Regions from separate parts of the Pseudomonas sp. MAG733B genome, predicted to be linked through region 2. Evidence: predicted binding sites of a transcription regulator. Region 2 holds the regulator's gene; each other region holds the start of a gene.
The links. Region 2 encodes FliA, which starts transcription of late flagellar genes. Its sites were predicted from a motif close to CTAAAGTTTNNNNNNNNNNNGCCGNTAA; they were not measured.
Positions count from the first base shown of each region.

Region 1: V6Z53_RS27005 (methyl-accepting chemotaxis protein) is a predicted target of FliA. The motif match lies at 5,472-5,499, and genes of this name have one in related genera.
Region 3: V6Z53_RS04085 (methyl-accepting chemotaxis protein) is a predicted target of FliA. The motif match lies at 1,725-1,752, and genes of this name have one in related genera.

Region 1 is NZ_CP145732.1:5,892,811-5,902,488, forward strand. Features, by position in the region: gene argJ (bifunctional glutamate N-acetyltransferase/amino-acid acetyltransferase ArgJ) at 1-246, opposite strand, end outside; gene secA (preprotein translocase subunit SecA) at 367-3,102, opposite strand; gene V6Z53_RS26995 (DciA family protein) at 3,411-3,866, shown strand; gene V6Z53_RS27000 (helicase HerA-like domain-containing protein) at 3,976-5,457, opposite strand; gene V6Z53_RS27005 (methyl-accepting chemotaxis protein) at 5,627-7,516, shown strand; gene V6Z53_RS27010 (glycosyltransferase family 1 protein) at 7,758-8,879, shown strand; gene V6Z53_RS27015 (polysaccharide deacetylase family protein) at 8,872-9,648, shown strand; gene V6Z53_RS27020 (lysylphosphatidylglycerol synthase transmembrane domain-containing protein) at 9,645-9,678, shown strand, end outside.
Region 2 is NZ_CP145732.1:5,538,426-5,548,103, forward strand. Features, by position in the region: gene V6Z53_RS25285 (chemotaxis protein CheA) at 1-1,691, opposite strand, end outside; gene V6Z53_RS25290 (protein phosphatase CheZ) at 1,727-2,515, opposite strand; gene V6Z53_RS25295 (chemotaxis response regulator CheY) at 2,535-2,906, opposite strand; gene fliA (RNA polymerase sigma factor FliA) at 3,073-3,813, opposite strand; gene fleN (flagellar synthesis regulator FleN) at 3,810-4,640, opposite strand; gene flhF (flagellar biosynthesis protein FlhF) at 4,757-6,082, opposite strand; gene flhA (flagellar biosynthesis protein FlhA) at 6,094-8,223, opposite strand; gene V6Z53_RS25320 (RHS repeat-associated core domain-containing protein) at 8,568-9,611, shown strand; partial or broken gene V6Z53_RS25325 (hypothetical protein) at 9,640-9,678, opposite strand, start outside.
Region 3 is NZ_CP145732.1:880,522-890,199, forward strand. Features, by position in the region: gene V6Z53_RS04085 (methyl-accepting chemotaxis protein) at 1-1,651, opposite strand, end outside; gene V6Z53_RS04090 (hypothetical protein) at 1,931-2,185, shown strand; gene V6Z53_RS04095 (lipocalin family protein) at 2,217-2,786, shown strand; gene V6Z53_RS04100 (formimidoylglutamate deiminase) at 2,907-4,271, opposite strand; gene hutC (histidine utilization repressor) at 4,418-5,128, shown strand; gene V6Z53_RS04110 (HutD family protein) at 5,125-5,694, shown strand; gene hutU (urocanate hydratase) at 6,162-7,829, shown strand; gene V6Z53_RS04120 (cytosine permease) at 7,977-9,449, shown strand; gene V6Z53_RS04125 (ABC transporter substrate-binding protein) at 9,519-9,678, shown strand, end outside.

The DNA of each region.
Region 1 (9,678 bases), 350 kb from region 2:
GGCGTTGGCGTTGCCGGTGTTGGTCAGCAGGTAACGCACCGGGCCTTGCACGCGTTGCTTGGCCAGGATCACGGGAGCGGCGCAAAAGGCGTTCAAGGTGAATACGCCCGCCACGGTGGAGCCTTCGGCACACCGCATGACCACGACATCCTTGCGCCCCGGGCGCTTGATACCGGCCGAGGCAATACCGAGTTCAAAACCGGCAACCGGGTGCAACGTTGGCAAAGGACCAAGACCAACAGCCATGAATGCGCTCCTAACTAAATGATGTCTGCACCGCTCGGCAGGAACGGTGGTTTAAATGGCAAAACGCCGCGACGGCATAAGCCGGTCGCGGCGCGGGTATTTCAGCGATTGAAACGGGTTTTACTGGATCTGCCCGTGGCAATGCTTGAACTTCTTGCCCGAACCGCAGTAGCACAGCTCGTTGCGGCCCAGCTTCTGCTCGTTGCGAACCGGTGCGGTGGCGAGGGCCACATCGACCTCTTCACCCAACTGCTCCGGCTGCTCCAGGCCTGGGGCTTCTTCGTGCAGGAACTGCATGCGAGCGGCCAGAGCTTCGGCTTCCTGACGCAGGCGCTGCTCTTCTTCGATCGGATCTTCGCGGCGAACCTGAACGTGCGACAGCACGCGGATCGAGTCGCGCTTGATCGAATCCAGCAGCTCGGAGAACAGCGTGAACGACTCGCGCTTGTATTCCTGCTTCGGGTTCTTCTGTGCATAGCCACGCAAGTGGATGCCGTGACGCAGGTGGTCCATGGTCGACAGGTGGTCTTTCCACAGGTCGTCCAGCACGCGCAGAACGATTTGCTTCTCGAAGGTGCGCAGCGCTTCGGCGCCCGCCTGGTCTTCTTTCTCGTTGTACGCTGCAATCAGTTCCTGCATCAGTTTTTCGCGCAGGGTTTCTTCGTACAGGTGATCGTCTTCGTCGAGCCACTGCTGGATCGGCAGCGCCACACCGAAGTCGCTCTGCAACGCGGCTTCCAGACCGGCCACGTCCCACTGTTCAGGCAACGATTGCGGTGGAATGTGCGCACTGACGGTAGCGTTTAGCACGTCCTGACGGAAATCGGCGATGGTTTCACCGATGTTGTCGGCGGCCAGCAACGTGTTACGCATGTGATAAATCACTTTACGCTGTTCGTTGTTGACGTCGTCGAACTCGAGCAGTTGCTTACGAATGTCGAAGTTGCGGCCTTCAACCTTGCGCTGAGCCTTTTCGATAGCGTTGGTCACCATGCGGTGCTCGATCGCTTCGCCAGGCTGCATGCCCAGGGCCTTCATGAAGTTCTTCACCCGGTCAGAGGCGAAGATGCGCATCAGGCTGTCTTCCAGCGACAGGTAGAAACGGCTGGAACCGGCGTCACCCTGACGACCGGCACGACCACGCAACTGGTTGTCGATACGGCGCGATTCGTGACGCTCGGAAGCAATCACCTGCAAACCGCCCGACTCGAGCACTTGCTGGTGACGCTTCTGCCAGTCGGCCTTGATCTGGGCAATCTGCTCAGGGGTCGGATCTTCCAGCGAAGCGACTTCCACTTCCCAGTTGCCGCCCAACAGGATGTCGGTACCACGACCGGCCATGTTGGTGGCGATGGTCAGTGCGCCTGGGCGACCGGCCTGGGCGATGATCTCGGCTTCTTTTTCGTGGAACTTGGCGTTCAGAACCTTGTGCTCGATGCCTTCCTTGTTGAGCAGGTCAGACATGCGCTCGGAAGTTTCGATGGTCGCGGTACCCACCAGCACCGGACGGCCGGCGGCCATGCTTTCCTTGATGTCAGTGACGATCGCCGCGTATTTCTCGTCGGCGGTCAGGAACACCAGGTCGTTGTAGTCTTTACGGGCCAGCGGCTTGTTCGTCGGAATGACGAGGACCTGCAGGCCATAGATCTGATGGAACTCGAACGCTTCGGTGTCGGCCGTACCGGTCATGCCGGACAGTTTGTTGTACAGACGGAAGTAGTTCTGGAACGTGGTCGATGCCAGGGTCTGGCTCTCGGCCTGGATGTTCAGGTTTTCCTTGGCTTCGATGGCCTGGTGCAGGCCTTCGGACAGACGACGACCCGGCATGGTACGACCGGTGTGTTCGTCGACCAGCACAACCTGACCGTCCTGCACGATGTATTCGACGTTGCGATGGAACAGCTTGTGCGCGCGCAGACCGGCATAAACGTGAGTCAGCAGGCTCAGGTTGTGCGCCGAGTACAAGCTCTCGCCTTCAGCCAGCAAGCCGAGGCTGGTCAGCGATTCTTCGACGAACTGGTGACCGGCTTCGTTGAGTTCGACCTGGCGGGTCTTCTCGTCAACGGTGTAGTGGCCGGCCTTGGTGACTTCGCCTTCGACTTCTTCGACATGCAGTTCCAGCTTCGGGATCAGTTTGTTGATCTCGATGTACAGCTTGGAGCTGTCCTCGGCCTGACCGGAAATGATCAGCGGAGTACGGGCTTCGTCGATGAGGATCGAGTCGACTTCGTCGATCACGGCAAAATTGAGTTCGCGCTGGAATTTTTCTTCCATGCTGAACGCCATGTTGTCGCGCAGGTAGTCGAAACCGAATTCGTTGTTTGTGCCGTAGGTGATGTCGGCGGAGTAGGCAATACGCTTCTCTTCCGGCGGCTGGAACGGCGTAACCACGCCGACCGTCAGGCCGAGGAATTCGTAGAGCGGACGCATCCAGTTGGCGTCACGACGGGCCAGGTAGTCGTTCACCGTCACAACGTGCACGCCCTTGCCGGACAATGCGTTGAGGTAAACGCCCAGTGTTGCCACCAGGGTCTTGCCTTCACCGGTACGCATTTCGGCGATCTTGCCTTCATGCAAGGTCATGCCGCCGATCAGCTGGACATCGAAGTGGCGCATACCCATGACGCGCTTGCCGGCTTCGCGGGCGACCGCAAAGGCTTCTGGCAACAGCTTGTCGAGGGTTTCCCCTTTGGCGACGCGGGCCTTGAACTCATCTGTCTTGGCACGCAATTGATCGTCCGAAAGGGCTACCATTTGCTCTTCGAAGGCATTGACGAGTTGCACCGTCTTGAGCATGCGTTTGACTTCACGCTCGTTCTTGCTTCCAAAAAGTTTCTTTAACAAAGGCGCAAACATATCGGCAGGATCTTCCACACTAAAGGGATGGAGGGCGGCCCCGTGAGTCGCCCGTGCAGCCCTCATGGCCGCATGCGAACGAGCATTCTACCCGGAAACGGAAGTGAGGAAAGTGGCGATATTCCACGATGCTGGCACTGCGCTTTGACGGGGCTCACTTAAAATAGGGGCGTTTTGCTCAACTTCAAGCCGTTCAGGGCAGAAGTTAGTTGTTGATTTAATGGGTAAAGCAGGGACAAAAGCAATGGGTCAGGTGCATCGGGTGCTTTCTGCTACCATGGCGACTCTGTAACTTCAGGTGTTGGATCATGGCATTTCGCCCTCTTACGGCCCGAGCACCCGCCGTTCTGCTTCGCGAAGCCAAGCCGCTCAAAGCCATTCTCGGCCACGCTCAACGCCTTGGACATCTGCAACGTCTGCTCGAAAGCCAACTGCAACCCGCCGCTCGCGAACACTGCCACGTAGCTTCGTGGCGCGAAGGCAGTTTGTTGCTGATCGTCACCGACGGACATTGGGCTACCCGCCTGCGTTACCAGCAAAAACGTCTGCAACGGCAACTGCAAATGTTCGACGAGTTCGCCAGCCTCACGCGAATCCTGTTCAAGGTCCAGCCGCCTACCGTTCAGCAAGGTGCGGCCGGGCATACCATGGACTTGTCGATTGATGCGGCGGCGACCATCCAGGCGACGGCCGATGGCATCAGCGATCCGAACCTGCGAGCGGCGCTGGAGCGGTTGGCGGCGCACGCCAAGTCGAAAACCTGAAAGCGCCATTAGCCCTGTAGGAGCAAGGCTTGCCCGCGATGGATACGCCGCGGTGCGTCAGTTGTACCGCGTGATCGTTCATCGCTGGCAAGCCATGCTCCTACAGGTTTCAGCGGCGTTTGCTGCCGCCGAGCAACGAGCCCATCAATCCCCGCACCAACTCGCGACCAAGCTTGTTGGCCGCCTGACGCATCGCCGATTTCAACGCCTGCCCCGCCGCCGTGCCGAGAAACTCTCCAGCCTGTTCGGTGAAACTCGGCTCTGCCGGTTTGCCCGGTGTCGCCTCAGGCTTTGGCGCCAGGCCTTTACGCCCCATCAGCACTTCATAAGCCGACTCGCGATCAATCGGTTTGTCGTAACGCCCCTTGAATGGCGAGCCGCCGATCAGCACGGTGCGCTCGGTGTCGGTCAGTGGTCCGATCCGCGACTGCGGCGGCGCCACCAGAACACGCTGGACCATCTCCGGCGTGCCCTTGTCCTGCAAGGTGCCGACCAGCGCTTCGCCGATACCCAGCTCAGTCAGTACCGACAAGGCATCGAACGCCGGATTCGGCCGGAAGCCGTCGGCCACCGCCCGCAGGGATTTCTGTTCTTTGGCGGTGAACGCGCGCAAGCCGTGCTGGATGCGCAGGCCCAGTTGCGCCAGCACATCATCCGGCAGGTCGCCGGGCGACTGGGTGACGAAATACACGCCCACGCCTTTTGAACGAATCAGCCGCACCACTTGTTCCAGACGATCCTGCAACGCCTTGGGCGTGCCGGCGAACAACAAGTGCGCCTCATCGAAAAACAGCGCCAGCAGCGGTTTGTCCGAATCGCCGCGCTCCGGCAGTTGCTCGAACAGTTCGGCCAGCAGCCACAGCAGGAACGTCGCGTAGACCTTTGGCGCTTCATGCACCAGACGACTGGCATCGAGTAAATGAATGCGCCCACGGCCATCGGCGGTCGGTTGCAGAATGTCTTCGAGTTGCAGCGCCGGTTCGCCAAACAAGGCTTCGGCGCCCTGCTGCTCAAGGGTTGCCAGGCGCCGCAACAGCGCCTGGCTGGAACCGGTGGTCATCAGCGCCGCGTCGTCTCCCAGCAGTTCCGGGTTGTCCTTGAGGTGATTGAGCAGCGCCTTCAGGTCTTTCAAATCCAGCAGCAACAGGCCTTCGCGGTCCGCGACCTTGAAGGCGGCATACAGCGCCGACTGCTGGCTGTCGGTCAATTCCAGCAGGCTGCCCAGCAGCAACGGCCCCATTTCGCTCAAGGTCGTGCGCAATGGATGACCGGACTGACCGTGAATGTCCCACAAGGTCACCGGATACGCGGCCGGCTTATGGTTCAGCCAGGGCATGCCGGCAATCCGCTCGGCAATCTTGCCCTGAGGGTTGCCGGCAGCGCCCAAACCGCACAGGTCACCTTTGATATCGGCGGCGAACACCGCCACGCCGGCATCGCTGAAGGCTTCGGCCATGCGTTGCAAGGTGACGGTCTTGCCGGTCCCGGTAGCGCCTGCGATCAAACCGTGTCGATTGGCCAGGCGCATGGCCTGGGCGATCGGCTGCCCTGAAAGATCGGCGCCGATAACGAGCTGCGATGAATCGTGCATTTTGCCACCTATGGTTAATCTTTCATCAATCAAGGCCGATACAAAAATTGAGTGTTGGTATTCCGCTAGGGCGAGGACGGAATTATCAACATGGCTTCAACAGCGCCCCCGATGCATGCCTTTATAAAAGCACGCCATGGGCATTAAGACCTTATCGGAACTCCAAGCCATGAATAAAAATTTGCGCTTTAGTCATAAGATTCTGCTTGCTGCCGCCCTCATCGTCACTGTCGCCTTCGCCTCCTTCACGTTGTACAACGACTATATGCAACGTAATGCCATCCGCAAGGATCTGGACAACTACCTGCAAGAAATGGGAAGCGTGACCGCCAACAACATTGAGACTTGGCTGAACGGACGCAGCCTGCTGATTGAAAACCTTTCCCAAAACATCGCGCTGAACGCGGATATGAGCAACATAACCCAACTGCTCGAGCAGAATGTGATGACTACTGCTTTCGTGGCTGTATTTCTGGGCAGCAACGAGGGTAGCTTTATCATCCGCCCGGACGCCGACATGCCAGCGGACTTCGATCCGCGCACTCGCGATTGGTACAAGAGCGCCCAACGCACCAACGACCCGGTACTGACCGAACCCTATGTCGATGTCGGCACCGGTAAACTGGTAGTTTCCATCGTCCAGAGTTTGTTCGAAAAGGGTCAACACATCGGCGCAGTCGGTGGTGACCTGAGCCTGCAAATGATCACCGACAGCCTGAACGCGCTGGACTTCGGCGGCATGGGTTATGCCTTTCTGGTCAGCGCCGACGGCAAAATTCTGGTGCACCCGGATACAACGCTGGCAATGAAATCGCTGGCCGAGGCCTATCCGAAAGACACGCCGCGCATCAGCAGCGACTTCAGTGAAGTCAAAGTCGATGGTAAAACCCGTATCGTCACATTTACTCCGATCAAGGGGCTTTCTTCAGTCAACTGGTACATCGGGCTTTCAGTGGAGAAAGACAAAGCCTTCTCGATGCTCAGCCATTTCCGCTTTTCGGCGGCCATTGCGACAGTGATCGCCGTGACCATCATCATCGCCCTGCTGGGTGTGTTGATACGTTTCCTCATTCAGCCGCTGCACGCCATGACCCGTGCGATGGTAGGCATTGCCGACGGTGAAGGCGACCTGACCAAACGCCTGAGCATTGTGAACAACGATGAGTTCGGCATTCTCGGCACGGCATTCAACCGTTTCGTCGAGCGCATCCACGGTTCGATCCGCGAGGTGTCTTCGGCCACCGGCCAGGTCAACGAAGTGGCATTGCGTGTGGTGGCGGCTTCGAACTCCTCGATGTTCAACTCGGACCAGCAGGCCTCGCGCACCAGCAGCGTCGCCGCGGCGATCAATCAGCTCGGCGCCGCCGCCCAGGAAATCGCCCGCAACGCCGCGCAAGCGTCGAATCAGGCCAGCGATGCCCGCAGCCTGGCCGAGGATGGCCAGCAAGTGGTGGATCGCAGCATTGTCGCGATGAATAAACTGTCGACCATGCTCAGCGCATCGAGCAGCAACATCGAATCGCTGAACAGTAAAACCGTGAACATCGGGCAGATTCTCGAAGTGATCACCAGCATTTCCCAGCAAACCAACCTGCTGGCGCTCAACGCCGCCATTGAAGCGGCGCGGGCCGGTGAAGCCGGGCGCGGGTTTGCCGTGGTTGCCGATGAAGTGCGCAACCTGGCGCATCGCACCCAGGAATCGGCGCAACAGGTGCAGACCATGATCGAGGAGTTGCAGGTCGGCGCCCGCGAATCCGTCAGCACCATGAGCGACAGCCAGCGCCACAGCCAGGACAGCGTGGAAATCGCCAACCTCGCCGGCGAACGCCTGAGCAGCGTGACCCAGCGCATCGGTGAAATTGACGGAATGAACCAGTCGGTGGCCACGGCGACCGAAGAGCAGACGGCCGTGGTGGAATCGATCAACGTCGACATCACCGAAATCAACACGCTGAACCAGGAAGGTGTGGAAAACCTGCAGTCGACGTTGCGGGCGTGTTCGGATCTGGAGCAGCAGGCGGCGCGCCTTAAACAGTTGGTAGGCAGTTTCCGTATTTGATATCTGATCACTACCCAATGTGGCGAGGGAGCTTGCTCCCGCTGGGTTGAGAAGCAACCCCAAAAAAAATGTCCGAGGTGTGTCAGAACTAACACATCGGCTGTTTTACGACTGCTTCGCAGCCGAGCGGGAGCAAGCTCCCTCGCCACAACGAGCCTCTACCCCCGCCAACACCCTCCAAACCCCAACCGAACATCTATTCTTCATTAAGGTCAACCAAGGAGAGCAACGGACCGGAGGAATGTTCATCGTGCATATCGCTGACATAACCATGTTCTACGCCCCTGCCAGCGGTGGCGTGCGCACTTATCTGGATGCCAAGCATCATCGCCTGTGCAACAGGCCGGGCACCCGTCACAGTTTGCTGATTCCCGGGGCTGTATTCAGTGAACAGGATGGCATCTATACCGTTCCGGCCCCCGCCCTGCCTTTCGGCAAGGGCTATCGCTTCCCTCTCCGTCTCGCGCCCTGGCGCAATGTCCTGCACGATTTGCAACCTGAACTGATCGAGGTCGGCGATCCGTACCTCACTGCCTGGGCTGCCCTGGATGCGCGGCGGCAACTGGATGTGCCGGTGATCGGCTTTTATCACTCGGATCTGCCGCTGCTGGTCAGCAACCGCATGGGCAACTGGGTGACCACCAATGTTGAAGCGTATGTCAGCAAGCTCTACGGCAACTTCGACCGCGTGCTGGCGCCGAGCCGGGTCATGGCGGACAAACTGACCGGCCTGGGTGTGAAGAACGTTTTCGTGCAGCCGCTGGGTGTCGATTTGCAAATGTTTCATCCCGATGCGCGCGATCCTGGCCTGCGCGCCGAACTGGGCCTCGACGAAAACACTCATCTGCTGATCTTCGCCGGGCGCGGTTCCAAAGAGAAAAACCTGCCGGTGCTGCTCGATTGCATGAAGCGCCTGGGCAAACGCTATCACTTGCTGCTGGTCGGCTCGTCGATGCCGAGCGCTGTGCCTGCCAACGTCACCGTCATCGATGAATTTTGCCCAGCCGCGCAAGTCGCCCGCCTGATGGCCAGCGCCGACGCCTTGCTGCATGCCGGCGATCAGGAAACCTTTGGCCTGGTCATCCTCGAAGCCATGGCCTGCGGCATCCCGGTGGTCGCCGTGGCAGCCGGCGCGTTCGAGGAAATCATCACCGATCAATGTGGCCTGTTGTGTACCCCCAACGATCCATTGGCCATGGCCAACGCCGTGCGTGAACTGTTCAGCCAGGGTAGCGCGGCCGTCGGGCAGCATGCGCGGCGCCATGTCGAGCAGCATTACGCCTGGGACACGGTGGTCAACAGCTTGCTCGGCCACTATCACGCCGTACTCGGCAGCCAGTGGCCGCGAGCGGCCAATGGTTGAATCCATGCAAACGCCCAGCCTGTTACTGGTGCTGCACGATGTCGCGCCGCAAACCTGGGCCGATTACCAGCCATTCGTCGAAGCCGTCGATGCGCTCGGCGGTGTGCCGATGACCTGGCTGGTGGTGCCGGACTTTCACAAGCACAACGATCTGCAAGCGCATCCGGATTTTCGTCGCCTGCTCAGCGGGCGACTCGCCCGTGGCGATGAACTGGCGCTGCACGGCTATTTTCATTGCGATGACGGACCGATCGCAAACAATCCACGGGACTGGTTCATGCGTCGGATCTACACCCATGAAGGTGAGTTTTACAGCCTGTCCCATGAGGCCGCCCTCGCCCGTTTGCACGCTGGCATTGAAGTGTTCCACCGTAACCACTGGCCGTTGCAGGGCTTTGTCGCCCCCGCCTGGCTGATGAGCGAAGGCACGCGCCAGGCCTTGCGCCAATTGCCCTTGAGTTACACCAGTGACGCGCAGCATCTGTATCGCTTGCCTGACTTCACGCCGGTCGATGCCCCCGGACTGGTCTGGAGTGCGCGCAGTGCCTGGCGCCGGGGCTTGTCGAAACTGGTCAGCGATCAACTCGAACAACACTGGCGACAGGCACCGGTGATTCGCCTTGGCTTGCATCCGGTGGATATGCGCCATGAATTCTCGCGTACTTACTGGCTGAAAACCCTCAAGCGTCTGCTCGACGAGGGCCGGGTGCCGATGACCAAAGCTCACTGGCTGGCACTGCAAAATCAACACGTGGAACGCGCTGCATGAGTCGCGGGATTCTGCTGTTGATCGGCCTGC
Region 2 (9,678 bases):
GCGAAGATCAGGTTGTAGCACTCGGTATCGCTCAGGCGATCGGCCGCGTCCTTGTCCATCACACCGCGTTTCACCGCGATGGAACGCAGGACGTTCGGGTCCATGCCTTTGCCGTCATCGGAGATCGACAGCAGGATGTGATCGCCCTCCTGCTCGGCTGCCAGGATGACCTTGCCGCCACGGGCCTTGCCCGAGGCTTCGCGTTCTTCCGGCGACTCGATTCCGTGGTCGACCGCGTTACGCACCAAGTGGACCAGCGGGTCGGCCAGGGCCTCGACGAGGTTCTTGTCGAGGTCGGTTTCTTCGCCGACCAGTTCCAGGTTGATCTCTTTCTTGAGCTGGCGAGCCAGATCTCGAACCAGACGCGGGAAGCGCCCGAAGACTTTCTTGATCGGTTGCATCCGGGTCTTCATGACCGCGGTTTGCAGGTCGGCCGTGACCACGTCGAGGTTCGACACCGCCTTGGACATGGCTTCATCGGCGCTGTTGGCACCGAGGCGAACCAAGCGGTTACGCACCAGCACCAATTCGCCGACCATGTTCATGATTTCGTCGAGACGCGCGGTATCGACCCGCACGGTGGTCTCGGCTTCGCTGGCCGGTTTTTCCGCCGGTGGCGCGGCCGGGGCACGGGCCGGAGCCGGTGCAGCAGCGGCGGCAGGCGCCGGTGTTTCGGCTTTCGGCTCGGGAGCCTTGGCTACCGGCTTCGGCGTCGCAGCCTTGGCGGCAGGTGCTGCAACCGAGGCGCTGGCGCCCGTTGCCGTTCCTGCCGTCGCGCCCACTTCGGTGAACTTGCCTTTGCCGTGCAATTCGTCGAGCAGCGATTCGAATTCGTGATCGCTGATCAGGTCACTACCGGCTGCAGCAGCGGCTGGCGCGGCTGGCGTCGGCACCGAAGCGATGGCCGATTCCAGCGCATCGACGGCAAAGTTACCTTTGCCGTGCAACTGGTCGAGCAGTGCTTCAAACTCGTCGTCGGTAATGTCGGAGCTATCGCCCGCAGCTTTTGGAGCCTGCGGTGCCGCAGGGGCAGCAGGTGCCACTGCATCGACGGCGAACTGGCCTTTGCCGTGCAGCTGGTCGAGCAACGACTCGAACTCGGCATCGGTGATTTCGTCGCTGGCAGCGGCATCGCTGGCAGGCGCTGGAGCAGCCGCCGGTGCCTCGGCCTGAGCCTTGACGGCGTTCAGCGAGTCCAGCAGTTGTTCGAATTCATTGTCGGTGATGTCACCCGATTCGCTTTCGGCGACAGGCTCTTCAACCACTTCGGCGACAGGTGCAGGCGCCGCCTCGTCCGCTGTTTGCGGCTCGGCCAGTCGGGCCAATGCGGCGAGCAATTCAGGCGTGGCAGCCGTGATCGGGCTGCGCTCGCGGACTTCGCTGAACATGCTGTTCACCGCGTCCAGTGCTTCGAGAACCACGTCCATCAATTCCGAGTCGACGCGACGTTCACCCTTGCGCAGGATGTCGAACACGTTCTCGGCGATGTGACAGCACTCCACCAGCTCGTTGAGCTGGAGGAAGCCGGCGCCCCCTTTTACAGTGTGAAAACCGCGAAAAATTGCATTGAGCAAATCCGCATCATCCGGACGGCTTTCCAGCTCGACCAGTTGCTCGGACAGTTGCTCTAGAATCTCGCCGGCCTCAACCAGGAAATCCTGAAGGATCTCTTCATCGGCGCCGAAGCTCATTAATGGTGTGCTCCTAACAGAACAGGTCTAAAAACCTAAAATCCAAGGCTGGATAACAAATCGTCCACATCGTCCTGACCGGACACAACGTCTTCTCTTTTATCGGCATGAATCTGCGGACCTTCACCCTGAGAGAGATGTTTTTGTGGATCTTTTTCTGCAAGCATCGCTTCACGGTCATGTTCGATGCCCGCAAAGCGGTCCACCTGACTGGCCATAAGCACGAGCTTGAGCAGGTTGCTCTCAACTTCGGTGACCAGTTGGGTCACTCGCTTGATCACTTGACCTGTGAGGTCCTGATAATCCTGGGCAAGCAGGATGTCGTTGAGGTTGGTCGACACGGCGCGGTTGTCAGTGCTGCTGCGCGCCAGGAATCCGTCGACGCGACGGGCCAGCTCGCGGAACTCTTCAGCCCCGACTTCGCGACGCATGAAGCGTCCCCAATCGGTGCTCAAGGCCTGGGCTTCGTCAGCCAGGCTGTTGACCAGCGGCGTGGCGTTTTCCACCAGATCCATGGTGCGGTTGGCCGCGGCCTCGGTCAGCTTGACCACATAACCCAGACGCTCGGTGGCGTCGGTGATCTGTGACACTTCCTCGGCTTGCGGCATGTGCGGGTCAATCTGGAAATTGACGATCGCGCTATGCAGCTCGCGGGTGAGCTTGCCCACTTCCTGATACAGGCCGCGGTCACGGGTCTGGTTGAGCTCATGGATCAATTGCACAGCATCGCCGAACTTGCCCTTTTCAAGGCTCTCGACCAGTTCGACGGCGTGTTTTTTCAGGGTCGATTCAAAATCGCCCTGCGAAGATTCGTTATGCCCCATAGCTCCCCCGTGGCGCAGTTCAACCGATGCGTTCGAAAATCTTCTCGATTTTTTCTTTCAACGCCTGGGCCGTGAAGGGTTTGACCACATAGCCGTTTACACCGGCCTGGGCCGCTTCGATGATCTGCTCGCGCTTGGCTTCAGCGGTCACCATCAGCACCGGCAGGTGCTTGAGCTTTTCATCGGCACGCACGTGGCGCAGCAGATCGATACCGGTCATGCCAGGCATGTTCCAGTCCGTTACCAGAAAGTCGATGCTCCCGCTGTTGAGAACCGGAATGGCGGTAGTGCCATCGTCGGCCTCGACCGTGTTGGTGAACCCAAGGTCACGCAACAGGTTTTTTATGATCCGCCGCATCGTTGAGAAGTCATCAACGATGAGGATTTTCATGTTCTTGTCCAATTCGACCTCCAAGCAGACTAAAACGCGCCCAGCACCTGGACGCGCCATTTCAATCAATCTGGCAAAACACTCGATGACTGTCTGGAGTACAGCGGATCGAGACCGGCGCGGTTCATCACCCCACCAGCCACGTCACAGTGCCCCCACACTGCCTTCAGCGCGCTCGCCACTCTCCCAAACGCCCCCGCAAACGGGCCGCGCACTGGCTGTGTAACTGGCTGACCCGAGACTCGCTGACTCCCAGGACCTCACCGATTTCCTTGAGATTCAACTCTTCGTCGTAGTACAGCGCCAACACCAGTCGCTCACGCTCCGGCAAATTGGCAATCGCGTCCGTCAGCGCCGCCTGGAAGCGTTCATCTTCCAGATCGCGTGACGGCTCGAGATGAGCACTCGCGCCATCCTCGTGCAGCCCTTCGTGTTCGCCGTCCTGCAACAGATCGTCGAAACTGAATAACCGGCTGCCCAGGGTGTCGTTCAAAATCCCGTAATAATCGTCGAGACTCAATTGGAGTTCGGCCGCAACTTCGTGATCTTTAGCGTCACGGCCGGTTTTAGCTTCAATCGAGCGAATGGCGTCGCTGACCATGCGGGTATTGCGGTGGACCGAACGTGGCGCCCAGTCCCCCTTGCGCACTTCATCGAGCATGGCGCCGCGGATGCGGATGCCCGCGTACGTCTCGAAACTCGCGCCTTTGCTGGCGTCGTATTTGGTGGAGACTTCCAGCAGGCCGATCATCCCGGCCTGGATCAAATCTTCGACCTGGACACTGGCCGGCAGACGCGCCAGCAAGTGATAGGCAATGCGTTTGACCAGCGGCGCATAACGCTCGATCAGCTCGTACTGCGCATCGCGTGCCGACTTCTTGTAGAGGTTGTAGCCGCTGGCTGTCATAGAACCGGTCCTGCCGTTTGTTGCACGAGGCGCTCGACGAAGAATTCCAGATGCCCGCGCGGGTTGGCAGGCAGCGGCCAGGTGTCGACCTTCTGTGCGATCGCCTTGAACGCCAGCGAGCACTTGGAGCGCGGGAAGGCTTCGTAGACGGCACGTTGTTTCTGCACGGCCTTGCGCACGCTTTCGTCGTAAGGCACGGCGCCGACGTATTGCAGGGCAACGTCGAGGAAGCGATCGGTGACCTTGGTCAACTTGGCGAACAGGTTGCGTCCTTCCTGCGGGCTCTGGGCCATGTTGGCCAGGACGCGGAAGCGGTTCATGCCGTAGTCGCGGTTAAGCAGTTTGATCAGCGCGTAGGCGTCGGTGATCGAAGTCGGCTCGTCGCAGACCACCAGCAACACTTCCTGGGCCGCGCGAACGAAACTGACTACCGAGTCACCAATACCCGCAGCGGTGTCGATCACCAGCACGTCGAGGTTGTCGCCGATGTCGCTGAAGGCCTGGATCAGGCCGGCGTGCTGCGCCGGGCTCAAATGAACCATGCTCTGGGTGCCGGACGCGGCCGGAACGATGCGGATGCCGCCGGGGCCCTGCAACAGGACGTCGCGCAGCTCGCAGCGGCCTTCGATCACGTCGGCCAGGGTACGTTTGGGTGTCAGCCCCAGCAGAACGTCGACGTTCGCCAGTCCCAGGTCGGCGTCCAGCAGCATGACGCGCCGGCCAAGCTCAGCCAAAGCCAGGGACAAGTTCACTGACACGTTAGTTTTCCCGACGCCACCTTTGCCGCCGGTCACCGCGATCACCTGTACGGGATGCATGCTGCCCATGTTATTTCTTTACCTTGTCTTGCATAGACGGAGGCCACATTACTGGCTGCGCGTTCGCAAACGGAACAATGCATGGCAGACCATCGATGTAGGTACAAAAACTATTCATTGTTACCTCAGCCTACCTGCTTGGTGGGGCTGTGGTAGATATCAGCGAACATGTCAGCCATGGCTTCTTCGCTGGGCTCTTCCTGCATTTGCACGCTAACGGCGCGACTGACCAGTTGATGACGGCGCGGCAGATGCAAATCATCCGGAATCCGCGGGCCGTCGGTCAGGTAGGCCACCGGCAATTCATGGCTGATGGCCAGGCTCAACACCTCGCCCAGACTCGCCGTTTCATCCAGTTTAGTCAGGATGCAGCCAGCTAGCCCGCAGCGCTTGTAACTGTGATAAGCGGCCGTCAGCACCTGCTTCTGGCTGGTGGTTGCCAGGACCAGATAATTTTTGGAACGGATGCCACGCCCGGCCAGGCTTTCGAGCTGCATGCGCAGCGCCGGATCACTGGCTTGCAGGCCGGCGGTATCGATCAGTACGACGCGTTTGCGCAGCAGTGGTTCCAACGCCTGCACCAGCGATTGGCCCGGATCGACATGGGTCACCGACACATTGAGAATCCGACCAAGGGTCTTGAGCTGCTCCTGGGCACCAATACGGTAGCTGTCCATGCTCACCAGCGCGATGTTTTGCGCGCCGTACTTGAGCACGTAGCGGGCAGCCAGCTTGGCCAGGGTGGTGGTCTTGCCCATGCCGGCAGGGCCGACCATGGCAATCACGCCGCCCTCTTCCAGCGGCTCGACTTCCGGGGTAGCAATCATCCGCGCCAGGTGCGCGAGCAGCATGCGCCAGGCCTGACGAGGTTCTTCGATATCGGAAATCATCGCCAGCAAGTCGCGCGACAACGGGCCGGACAGGCCGATGCGTTGCAGGCGACGCCAGAGATTGGCCTGGGCCGGACGGCTGCCTTGCAGCTGATTCCACGCCAGAGAGCCGAGCTGGACTTCCATCAGTTCGCGCAAGCTGTTGAGCTCGAAACGCATCGAGTCGAATGCACGCGAGTCGACAGCCGCTGCAGCAGCAGGCGCTGGCGACGGGCGCCGTGGCTCGGCGTAAGTCGGCTCGATGAGCGGTTCGGCGGCGGTCAATGGCAGGCCGGCGAACAACTGGCGATTGGTGGCGTTGTCGCTCTCGCCATCGCTGCGCAGGCTCAATTCGGCCTGGGCGGTGACGATCCGCGACTGAGTCTTGCGCAGCTCGTCTTCGAGTTCCATGTTCGGAACGCGCGGAGCCAGCGCCGACAGTTTGTAATCCAAGGCAGCCGTCAGCTCGACACCACCGGCGATCCGGCGGTTGCCAATAATGGCGGCATCGGCGCCCAGCTCATCACGAACCAGTTTCATGGCCTGACGCATATCGGCGGCGAAAAAACGCTTAACTTGCATAAACCACTACCTCAGCCGTTGGGCCCTACTGTCGCAACGATGGTCACTTGCTTGTTGTCAGGTATTTCCTGGTAGGCCAGCACATGCAGCCCCGGGACTGCCAGTCGGCCAAAACGCGAGAGCATCGCGCGAACCGGACCGGCCACCAGCAGGATCACCGGTTGACCTTGCATCTCCTGACGTTGCGCTGCATCGATCAATGAACGCTGCAGCTTCTCAGCCATGCTTGGCTCCAGCAGAACACCCTCTTCCGAGCCTTGTCCTGCCTTCTGCAGACTATTGAGCAATATTTGTTCCAACCTTGGCTCCAGCGTGATCACTGGCAGCTCGGAGTCAGTGCCTACAATGCTTTGCACGATTGCGCGGCTTACGCCGACGCGCACCGCAGCCACCAATGCGGCGGTATCTTGACTCTTGGAAGCGTTGTTAGCGATGGCTTCGGCAATGCTGCGAATGTCGCGCACCGGCACCTGTTCGGCCAACAGCGCTTGCAGAACCTTGAGCAGTTGCGACAGAGACAGCACACCCGGCACCAGCTCTTCGGCCAGTTTCGGTGAGTTTTTCGCCAGCAATTGCATGAGTTGCTGCACTTCCTCGTGGCCGATCAGCTCACTGGAGTGCTTGTACAGAATCTGGTTCAAGTGGGTGGCCACCACGGTACTGGCATCGACCACGGTATAGCCAAGCGATTGCGCCTGGGCGCGCTGGCTGATTTCGATCCATACCGCCTCCAGGCCGAAAGCCGGATCTTTGGCGGTAATGCCGTTGAGCGTGCCGTAGACCTGCCCCGGGTTGATCGCCAGCTCGCGATCCGGGTAAATCTCCGCTTCGGCGAGGATCACGCCCATCAGGGTCAGGCGATAGGCGCTCGGCGCCAGGTCGAGGTTGTCGCGGATGTGCACGGTCGGCATGAGGAAGCCCAGGTCCTGGGACAGCTTCTTGCGCACACCCTTGATCCGCGCCAGCAATTGCCCGCCCTGGTTGCGGTCCACCAATGGAATCAGGCGGTAACCCACTTCCAGGCCGATCATGTCGATCGGCGTCACGTCATCCCAGCCCAGCTCTTTGGTTTCCTGGGCACGGGCCGGCGATGGCAGCAATTCCTGCTGTCGCTTGACCTCTTGCAGGGCCTGGACCTTGACGATGTTCTGCTTGCGCCAGAACAGGTAGGCGCCGCCAGCCGCCAGGGCTGCCATGCTCAGGAAGGAGAAGTGCGGCATGCCAGGCACTAGACCCATCACCGCCATCAAACCCGCCGAAACGGCCAACGCTTTTGGCGAGGCAAACATCTGGCGATTGATCTGCTTGCCCATGTCTTCCGAACCGGAAGCACGGGTCACCATGATCGCGGCGGCAGTGGACAACAGCAGTGATGGCAATTGCGCCACCAAACCGTCACCAATGGTCAGCAAGGCGTACACCTTGCCGGCGTCGGCAAAGCTCATGTTGTGCTGGAAGATACCAACGGCCATGCCGCCGATCAGGTTGATGAACAGAATCAGCAAACCGGCGATGGCGTCACCGCGCACGAACTTGCTGGCACCGTCCATGGAACCGTAGAACTCGGCTTCCTGGGCCACTTCCGAACGGCGGGACTTGGCCTGGTTCTGGTCGATCAGGCCGGCGTTGAGGTCGGCGTCGATGGCCATTTGTTTGCCGGGCATTGCATCGAGGGTGAAACGCGCGCTCACCTCGGAAATCCGCCCGGCACCCTTGGTCACCACGACGAAGTTGATGATCATCAAAATCGCGAAAACCACGATACCCACCACGTAGTTACCGCCGATCACCACCTCACCGAAGGCCTGGATCACCTTACCGGCAGCGGCATGGCCGTCCTGACCGTGGAGCATCACCACCCGCGTGGAAGCCACGTTCAACGCCAGCCGCAGCAACGTTGCCACCAGCAGAATGGTCGGGAACACCGCAAAATCCAGCGGCCGCAGGGCGTACACGCAGACCAGCAACACCACAATCGACAGGGCAATGTTGAAGGTGAAAAACACGTCGAGCAGGAACGGCGGAATCGGCAACATCATCATTGCCAACATGACCAGCAGCAACAGCGGCACGCCCAGATTGCCTCGACTGAGGTCTGCCATGTTCGTGCGGGCACTGTTGATTAACTGAGAGCGATCCACCGGTATTCCCCGTTCCTTTGAAGCAAACTTTTGACGCCTGAAGCAGGCTCGGGGCGGCTATTGCAAGAAGCCTTCCAACTTTTGGATTTGAGGATGCAGCGGTGGCCAGTGCGGCCTGTGGAGATCCCTGTAGGAGCGAGCCTGTTCGCGATGACGTCGGCACAGCGAGTACGTACGTTGGCTTACCCACTGCTATCGCGAGCAAGCTCGCTCCTACAGGGTTAGCGGTGTCCAGACTTGTAACTGATCGAGCCATACAGCGCACCGAACCTATCAGTTCTGATAGTACCGAGCCGGCAAAAATCCGCCGATACTCAAGCTTCCCCGAATCTGGAGTAGGCTCCATGGCTTCCTCACAACCAATCCTGCTCAGCCGCAATGTCTACGACCCATTGGATCGCTTGATCAGCCAGTTTGGACCTGGCGCAACAGCGCACCAGCGCTTTTATTGCAAAAGTCGCTTGAGGACGGAAATACAGGGAGCGATCGGGTACTCCATTTTTCAGCAAGACGACTTGCTGCTGGCGCAACAGAAGAATCAGAACGATGCGGTCGAAAGCACGCTGCTGGCTACCGATCTGCAGCGTTCGGTGTTGCGGGCACTTCAAGCCGACCTGCAACCCCCCTTCGCTTATTCGCCATACGGCTATCACTCGGCCGAAAGCGGATTAAGCAGCTTGCTGGGGTTCAACGGTGAGAGGGCAGACCCGGTGACCAAGTGTTATCCACTGGGGAACGGGTATCGGATGTTTAATCCGGTGTTGATGCGGTTTAATAGTCCGGATAGTTGGAGTCCGTTTGGGGAAGGGGGATTGAACGCGTACATGTATTGCTTGGGAGATCCTATAAATAACATCGACTCGGCGGGACACATGCCTTTTCGTTTTCTACTCAGTGAACCCGCAGTTCACCGACCTCTTCTACAACAGGCATCCATCGCCAGTGGCGTTGGCGCAATCCCTACTCCCACTCCGCTCCCCAAAACACCTACAACGAACGCTACCCGGGCAATTCCTTCCAACTCAACAGAACTAAAGACGATACCCCCTCAAACATCTGGAACGGTAAAGCCCCCGGAGGTCACACAATCACTTATTAGCAAGATTGCGGCACAGCCATCAACTTCCCAGCCCAATAACGCCAACCCCGTTAACTATATTGGACACGATCAACGCGCCAGCGGGGATGCGCTAAATAGAAATTCAGCACCGACACTTGTTATTCCTGCACCTCGTAAAACAATGAGTAGCAGATGGGACAGAATTGATAAAGAACCCATAAAGTTCCCTGATACCAGGCGCCCCAAGGCAAAGACGCCCAACGAAACCAACACTGGTATTCGCACTGATTTCACTGGCTGGGGTGATCAAGACCCTAGAGAGTATTAAAAATACAATAATCAAAAAACTGTCACCCTCAATTCCGCCGCAAATCCGGCGGTAATGGCAAATCATC
Region 3 (9,678 bases), 2.0 Mb from region 2:
CCTGGTTGGCGATGCCGACACTGCTTTCGCTCTGGCGCTGACTGTCGGTCATGGTGCTCACCGCTTCGCGGGCGCCGACTTGCAGTTCTTCGATCATCTTCTGCACTTGCTGCGCCGAATCCTGGGTGCGGTGGGCGAGGTTGCGCACTTCATCGGCAACCACCGCAAAACCACGTCCGGCTTCACCGGCGCGGGCGGCTTCGATGGCGGCGTTGAGCGCCAGTAGGTTGGTCTGCTGGGAGATGCTGGTGATCACTTCCAGAATCTGCCCGATATTGACCGTGTTGCTGTTGAGCGTTTCGATATTGCCGCACGAGTCGCTGATCTTCGCCGAGAGCTGTTGCATCGCCGCGATGGTTTTATCCACCACCTGCTGACCGTCTTCAGCGAGGCTGCGCGCGTCGCTGGAGTGTTGCGAGGCGAGGGCGGCGTTCTGCGCGATTTCCTGGGCGGCGGCGCCGAGCTGGTTGATTGCGGCGGCGACGCTGCTGGTGCGCGAGGCTTGCTGGTCGGAGTTGAACATCGACGAGTTGGAGGCAGCCACCACGCGCAGCGCCACTTCGTTGACCTGGCCGGTGGCCGAGGACACTTCGATGATGGAGGTGTGAATACGCTCGACGAAACGGTTGAACGACAAGCCCAAAGCGCCGAATTCATCGTGGCCGTGGATGGTCAGGCGTTTGGTCAGGTCGCCTTCACCTTCGGCGATGTCGTGCATGGCGCGGCCCATGGTCAGCAGCGGCTGCATCAGCAAGTTGATCAGCATGCCCAGCAACGCAATGATGATCACCACCGCAATCACCATGGCAATGATCGCCGAGGTGCGGAATTCGCTGAGCATCGAGAACGCGGTGTCCTGGTCGAGCACCAGTGCCACATACCAATCCGCCGACGGCACGCCGTTGACGTGGGTGAAGGAGATGAACTGGCGCTTGCCGTCGATCTCGACCTCTTTCATGCCCGGGCTGACTTTCGGCGCACCGTTGGAGTAGGCCTCGGTCAGGTTCTTGAGCACCAGTTTGCTGTCCGGATGGATAAGGATCTTGCCATCGGCGCTGACAATGAACGCATGGCCGTGACCGCCGAAGTTCAGCGAGTTGATGATCGCGCTGACGCTGGTCAGGTCGATGTCAGCACCGGCAACGCCGATCATCTGGCCCTGACGCTGTACCGGGGTCGCTACGGTGATCACCAGTTTGCCGGACGAAGCGGCGATGTACGGTTCGGTAACGATGGTCTGTTGCGCGCTGTTGGCCGCTTTGTACCAGCCACGTGCGCGTGGGTCGTAGTCCGGCGCGCGGTTGCCCGCCGGGATCGAGAACATCACGCCGTCCGCACCACCGAAGTAGCTCAGCTGGAAATTGCCGGTGTAGGCGGGCAGGTCGATGATCCGCTTCAGGCTGGCAGGGGCATTGCCGTCGGCGCTGACTTGCTGGGCCATCGACTGCAGCAACTGCATGCGGCTTTCCAGCCAGGTCTGGATGTTGCTGGTGGTCAGGCTGCCGAGTTCCTGCATCGAGGCCTCGGTGCTGCTGCGCAGGGTCTGGCGCTGGCGATAGTCGTTGAACAGGATGAAACAAGCGAATGCGACGGCCACCACGAGGGCGGCAGCCAGCAAGATCTTGTGGCTGAATTTCATGTTTCTGGTCATTGGATGAGCTACCGCAGGGATCTGGTCAACGAAGAGGGGCAAACGCCACGGGCGTGGCTTTGCGTTGCGTTTTATGTCGACTGAGCGGCGCCAAAGATTAGACACTTTTGACTAAAACCGACGAAATGCCCGATAGCCGCACAAAGTGGCTGATTCTTGGAGAAATGGCAGACGAGCGGCCCAATAAATAGCGGGTCGGCGAGGGAACCAGATGGGGGTTTTCTCTTCTAAGGTTCTGCTTGGCAGCCATGCCAATCCCTTCGCCCCTGGAGTTACACCATGTCGCTGCGATCCATCGCCCTGCTTTCGTTCTGCGTGTTGTTGGCTGCATGCAGCAAGGTCAATCAGGAAAACTACTCGAAGCTCTCGGCCGGCATGGCCAAGGCCGACGTGGAAACCTTATTGGGCAAACCCGCCGATTGTTCAGGCGCGCTCGGCATGTCCAGTTGCACCTGGGGCGACAAGAACAGCTTTATCAGCGTGCAGTACGCCGGTGACAAAGTGCTGATGTTTTCCGGCCAAGGCCTGAAGTAAACCGGGGCTACGCGCCCACGGGAGAAAAACAATGAAGCGGTTATTGATGATTCTTTTTGCCGGCCTGGTACTGGCCGGCTGTGCCAGTTCTGGCCAGGATCCGTTGGCGCCGAAAACGGCCAACAGCGTCAACCTCAAGCGCTACCAGGGCACCTGGTACGAATTGGCGCGCTTGCCGATGTATTTCCAGCGCGACTGCGCGCAATCCGAAGCTCATTACAGCCTGTTGCCCGACGGTAACGTCGCGGTGTTGAACCGCTGCCTGACAGCGCAGTGGCAATGGGAAGAGGTCAAGGGCACGGCTTATCCACAGGTGCCGGGCAAGACCGACAAGTTGTGGGTCGAGTTCGATACCTGGTTTTCCCGGCTGATTCCGGGCATTGCGAAGGGTGAGTACTGGGTGTTGTACGTCAGCGATGACTACAAGACGGCCATCGTCGGCGACCCGAGCCGCAAGTACCTTTGGTTGCTGTCGCGCACGCCGACCGTCAACGGTGTGGTGCGTGAAGAGTTGCTGAGCAAGGCGCGTCAACAGGGCTACGACACCACGCGGCTGATCTGGCGGGCGTCGGATACGCAGATGGCGAAAACCTCGAACTAGCAGGCAGCCTCTAACAAATGTGGGAGCGGGCTTGCTCGCGAAGGCGGACTGTCATTCAACATCTCTGTTGAATGTGACGTCCTCTTCGCGAACAAGCCCGCTCCCACATTTTGTTTTGCGTTAGCCCAGGAGATCGCGCAGGACCTGGGTGAACGCGCGGTTGCTCTCTTCTTCATCAGCATGCCGGCCATCACGCACGACCCACTGCCCATTCACCAGCACATCGCGCACCTGTCGATCACCACCGGCAAACAACCAGCGATTCAAAATCCCGTCGCCACTGGCCGTTGCCAGATACGGATCGTTGCCGTCCAGCACCAGCCAATCCGCACGTTTGCCAACCTCCAACGCACCAATCGGCTGCCGCAACGCCTGCGCGCCGCCATCGAGCGCGGCATCAAACAGCGTGCGCCCGACTATCGGCTGATCCGCGCCATACAAGCGGTTGCGCCGCTGGTCACGCAGACGCTGGCCGTATTCCAGCCATCGCAATTCTTCCACCACGCTCAACGACACATGGCTATCGGACCCGATGCCCATGCGCCCGCCCTGAGCGAGAAAATCCACTGCCGGGAATATCCCGTCGCCAAGGTTGGCTTCGGTGGTCAGGCATAGGCCGGCGATGGCGCGACTCTTGGCCATCAGCGTGACTTCTTCCGGGTTGGCGTGGGTCGCGTGGACCAGGCACCAGCGCTGATCGACGTCGACATTTTCGTACAGCCATTGCAGCGGACGGCGACCGCTCCAGGTCAGGCAGTCGTCGACTTCTTTTTGCTGTTCGGCGATGTGGATGTGCACCGGGCACTGCTTGTCGCTGGCCGCCAGCACTTCGCTGATCTGTTGCGGCGTGACCGCGCGTAGCGAGTGGAAGCAAAGCCCCAGAGCCTGCGCCGGTTGCTGCGCGAGGATTGGTTGCAGCCGCGATTGCAGCTTGAGGTAGTTTTCGGTGCTGTTGATGAAGCGGCGCTGGCCTTCGTTCGGTGTCTGGCCACCGAAACCGGAATGGCTGTAGAGCACCGGCAACAAGGTCAAACCGATACCGGCGGAACTGGCGGCCTGGCTGATGCGCAGCGCCAGTTCGGCCGGATCGGCGTAAGGCTGACCATTGAGGTCGTGGTGCACGTAGTGAAATTCCGCGACCGAGGTGTAACCGGCCTTGAGCATTTCGATGTACAGCTGACGGGCGATGACGCCGAGTTGTTCCGGGCTGATTTTTCCGACGAGGCGATACATCAAGTCGCGCCAGGTCCAGAAGCTGTCGTTCGGATTGCCCGCCACTTCCGCCAGCCCGGCCATGGCCCGCTGGAAGGCGTGGGAGTGCAGATTCGGCATGCCCGGCAGCAGCGGACCGCTCAACCGTTCGGCGTCATCTGCATGGGAATCGGCCCGGATATGGGTCAATACGCCGTCGGCGCTGACCTCAAGACGTACATTGTTGGCCCATCCACTAGGCAGCAGCGCGCGTTCGGCAAAGAAGGCGGACATGGTTCAGCACCCCATCGTGTGTTATTTGTATATACATATACAGACGTTTGCCTGCCCGGTAAACTCCGGCAAGCTAGCAACCCTATCCAAACGAACAAGGATTAACCGTGCCGACTCCGCCTCCAGTCTCTCCGTTGGCCGCGAACATGGGCGACAGTCCGGCGCCCTTGTACGCCCGCGTCAAACAAATGATCACCCAGCAAATCGACAGTGGAAACTGGCCGCCGCACTACCGCGTTCCGTCGGAAAGCGAGCTGGTCAGCCAACTGGGCTTCAGTCGCATGACCATCAACCGCGCCCTGCGCGAGATGACCGCCGATGGCCTGCTTGTGCGCATGCAAGGCGTCGGCACGTTCGTCGCTGAACCGAAAAGCCAGTCCGCCCTGTTCGAAGTGCACAACATCGCCGACGAAATCGCCTCTCGCGGCCATCGCCACACCTGCAAGGTCATCACTCTTGAGGAAGAGGCCGCGGGCTCCGAGCGCGCCCTGGCCCTGGACATGCGCGAAGGGCAGAAGGTATTCCACTCGCTGATCGTGCATTTCGAAAATGACATTCCGGTGCAAATCGAAGACCGTTTCGTCAACGCGCTGGTGGCACCGGATTACCTCAAGCAGGATTTCACCCTGCAAACGCCATACGCCTACCTGAACCAGGTCGCGCCGCTGACCGAGGGCGAGCATGTGGTCGAGGCGATCCTCGCCGAGTCGTCCGAATGCAAATTGCTGCAGATTGAAAAGGGCGAGCCGTGCCTGCTGATCCGTCGCCGCACCTGGTCCGGGCGTCAGCCGGTGACAGCCGCTCGCTTGATCCACCCCGGTTCCCGTCATCGCCTGGAAGGTCGCTTTCATAAATGAGCAGTCTGAAAGTTTTACGCGCCAAAGATTACCCACGCATGCCGTGGAAAAACGGCGGCGGCAGCACCGAAGAAATCACCCGCGACGCCGGCACCGGTCTGGATGGGTTTGGCTGGCGCCTGTCGATTGCCGACATTGGTGAGTCGGGCGGGTTTTCCACCTTCGCCGGTTATGAGCGAATCATCACCGTGTTGCAGGGTGATGGCATGAGCCTGTCGGTTGACGGTCAGAACACACGGTCACTGCTGCCGCTGGACCCGTTTGCCTTCAGTGGTGAGAGCAAGGTTTCCTGCACGTTGCTTGGCGGTCCGATTCGCGACTTCAATCTGATTTATGCGCCGCAGCGTTATGACGCGCGGTTGCAGTGGTTGAGTGGCGAGCAGCGGTTCTTCAGCTCGGCGGGGACAGTGTTGGTGTTTAGTGTCAGCGAAACGCTGGAAGTGAAAGTCGGTAACAGTGCTTCGCAGCTTGGTCGGCATGATTGTTTGCAACTGGGCGGTAACACCGATCTGCTGGACGTATCCATCAATGGCGCATGCTGCGTGATTGAACTGGCTGCACGCTGATCCAAAATCCTTCCCTGTAGGAGCGAGCTTGCTCGCGAAAAACCAGAGGGCGCCGCTGGGCATCTGGTTTTACGCGTCATCGTTCACGACCATCGCGAGCAAGCTCGCTCCTACAGAAAGATCGTTCCCCAAAGCGCACCACTTTGTTACCGAACGCCCCAGCGTGGCGCAAAACCCCGCTCAAGTAACAACGCACACGTCCTCCACAAAATCCCTCCGAAAAATTTCATCTACGCCAGAACCCTTGTTTCAGGCGCTCTCCAGCCGTTTAAGAATTTTTCTTGAATGCCCATCCAACAAGTTGGCCGCTTGATTGCATATGCTTGTATGTACAAGTAAAGACGTATGCGTATGAGTCACGAAGACTCAACCGTCGTCCACTGATTCGCCGGTGTGCACTGATGCCCATCGGCTTGCTCGCCCACTGCCTGGGTTGGTTTTGGATTGATTGCTGAGGAGTTCTTTTCGTGACTAAATTTCGTGACGTTGAAATCCGCGCTGCCCGCGGTAACAAGCTGACCGCCAAGAGCTGGCTGACCGAAGCGCCGCTGCGCATGCTGATGAACAACCTCGACCCGGAAGTCGCCGAGAACCCTAAAGAACTGGTGGTTTACGGTGGCATCGGTCGTGCGGCACGTAACTGGGAATGCTACGACAAGATCGTTGAAAGCCTGACCAACCTGAACGACGACGAGACCCTGCTGGTGCAATCCGGCAAGCCGGTCGGCGTGTTCAAGACTCACACCAATGCACCACGCGTGCTTATCGCCAACTCCAACCTGGTTCCACACTGGGCGAGCTGGGAACACTTCAACGAACTCGACGCCAAAGGCCTGGCCATGTACGGCCAGATGACCGCCGGCAGCTGGATCTACATCGGCAGCCAGGGCATCGTCCAAGGCACCTACGAAACCTTCGTCGAAGCCGGTCGCCAACACTACAACGATGACCTGAAAGGCAAGTGGGTACTGACCGCTGGCCTGGGTGGCATGGGTGGCGCTCAGCCTCTGGCTGCAACCTTGGCCGGCGCTTGCTCGCTGAACATCGAATGCCAGCAGATCAGCATCGATTTCCGCCTGAAAAGCCGCTATGTCGACGAGCAGGCCACCGACCTCGACGACGCGCTGGCCCGCATCGACAAATACACCAAAGAAGGCAAAGCGATTTCCATCGCACTGCTGGGCAACGCGGCTGAAATCCTCCCGGAACTGGTCAAGCGTGGCGTACGCCCGGACATGGTCACCGACCAGACCAGCGCCCACGACCCGCTCAACGGCTACCTGCCGGCCGGCTGGACCTGGGATCAGTACCGCGAACGCGCCAAGACTGAACCGGCCGCTGTAATCAAGGCCGCCAAGCAATCGATGGCCGTGCACGTTAAAGCCATGTTGGACTTCCAGAAAATGGGCGTGCCGACCTTCGACTACGGCAACAACATCCGTCAGATGGCCCAGGAAGAAGGCGTGGAAAACGCATTCGACTTCCCAGGCTTCGTGCCGGCTTACATCCGTCCGCTGTTCTGCCGTGGCATCGGCCCGTTCCGTTGGGCTGCACTGTCGGGCAACGCTGAAGACATCTACAAGACCGACGCCAAAGTCAAAGAGCTGATCCCGGACGACGCTCACCTGCACAACTGGCTGGACATGGCTCGCGAGCGCATCAGCTTCCAGGGTCTGCCGGCGCGTATCTGCTGGGTTGGCCTGGGTCTGCGCGCCAAGCTCGGCCTGGCGTTCAACGAAATGGTTCGCAGCGGCGAGTTGTCGGCGCCAATCGTGATCGGCCGCGACCACCTGGACTCCGGTTCGGTCGCCAGCCCGAACCGTGAAACCGAATCGATGCAGGACGGTTCCGACGCCGTGTCCGACTGGCCACTGCTCAACGCTTTGCTGAACACCGCAAGCGGCGCTACCTGGGTTTCCCTGCACCACGGCGGCGGCGTCGGCATGGGCTTCTCCCAGCACTCGGGCATGGTGATCGTCTGCGACGGTACTGACGAAGCGGCCGAGCGTATCGCTCGCGTTCTGCACAACGACCCGGCGACCGGCGTTATGCGTCACGCCGATGCCGGTTACCAGATCGCGATCGACTGCGCCAAGGAACAAGGGCTGAACCTGCCGATGATTACCGGCAAGTAATGCTTGCCCCTGTAGGAGCAAAGCTTGCTCGCGATAGCGATGTGTCAGCCAACGCAAATGTTGAATTTGCCGGCCTCATCGCGAGCAAGCTCAGCTCCTACAGGGGAATCACACCAACCCAGAATAACAATCCACAGAGGTTGAACCATGGCTGTTAACAGCGAACGTGCAGGCAACAAACCGTTGATCGAGAAGCGCTCGATTGACTACATCCCGGAAGCGGAAAGACACGGTCGTCTGTTCAGCCAGTTCACCCTGTGGATGGGTGCCAACCTGCAAATCACCGCGATTGTCACTGGGGCCCTGGCCGTGGTGCTGGGCGGTGATGTGTTCTGGTCGTTGATCGGTTTGCTGATCGGGCAACTGCTCGGCGGTGGCGTGATGGCGCTTCATGCCGCGCAAGGTCCCAAGCTTGGCCTGCCACAGATGATCTCCAGCCGCGTGCAGTTTGGCGTTTATGGCGCGGCCATCCCGATCGTGCTGGTGTGCCTGATGTACCTCGGTTTCACCGCAACGGGCACGGTACTTTCCGGCCAGGCGCTGGGCCAGTTGTTTGGCGTTAGCGACAGCGTCGGCATCCTCATTTTCGCCAGTGTCATCGTGCTGGTCACGGTGCTGGGTTATCGGGTGATCCATTGGATCGGCCGTATCGCCAGTGTCATTGGTGTGATTGCCTTCGTTTACCTGTTCGCTCGCCTGATGAGCCAGACAGACGTCGGCGCGCTCCTGCAAATCCGCCACTTCAGCTGGAGCAGCTTCCTGCTCGCGGTGTCGCTCGCGGCATCCTGGCAGATCGCCTTCGGCCCTTACGTGGCTGACTATTCGCGTTATTTGCCGAGCAAGGTTTCCTCGGTGAAAACCTTTTTCGCCGCTGGCGCAGGTTCGGTGATTGGCGCACAAGTGGCGATGGTCCTCGGCGTGTTTGCTGCAGCTTCTGCCAATGGGCAGTTCGCCGGGCACGAAGTGGCTTACATCGTTGGTTTGGGCGGTACTGGTGCCACCGCCGCGCTGCTGTATTTCAGCATTGCGTTCGGCAAGGTCACCATCTCCACGCTGAACTCCTACGGCAGCTTCATGTGCATTGCGACCATCATCAGCGGTTTCCGTGGTGACCTGAAGGTAACGCGCTTACAGCGTCTGGTCTTCGTGCTGGTCATCGTCGGTGCCGCGACCCTGATGGCGTTGCTCGGTCAGCACTCGTTCCTCGGTGCGTTCAAGTCCTTCATCCTGTTCTTGCTGGCGTTCTTCACGCCATGGAGCGCGATCAACCTGGTGGACTACTACTGCATCACCCGCGAGCGCTATGACGTACCGGCACTGGCCGATCCGAACGGTCGCTACGGTCGTTGGAACCTTCTCGGCATCAGCGTCTATGTTTTCGGTGTGCTGGTGCAGTTGCCGTTCATCTCCACCAAGTTCTATACCGGTTCAATGGTGGCGGCCCTGGGTGATGTGGATATTTCCTGGATCATCGGCTTGGTACTGCCTGCCGTCGTGTATTACGTGTGCGCAAAAAAATGGCACGGCAGCGTGCCCGATCAATTGATTCTGCCGGTCGAGCAGGACAGCGTTGAACAACCAAAAACAAGCGGGGCCGGTCGCGCTGCGGCGCAGGCCTGACTGGACGTGGACAGGGCTGGATGCCTCTTGACTGCCGTAAGCCCATTCATGATTAGGAGCGTCAATACAATGAAATCGAACAAGACCCTGCTGACCACTTTGCTTTCCATGGGCCTGCTGGCCAGCGCCGGCGCCACTCAGGCGGCGGGTTGGTGCGAGTCGGGCAAACCGGTGAAATTCGCCGGCCTGAACTGGGAAAGCGCCATGCTCCTGACTGACGTGATGCAAG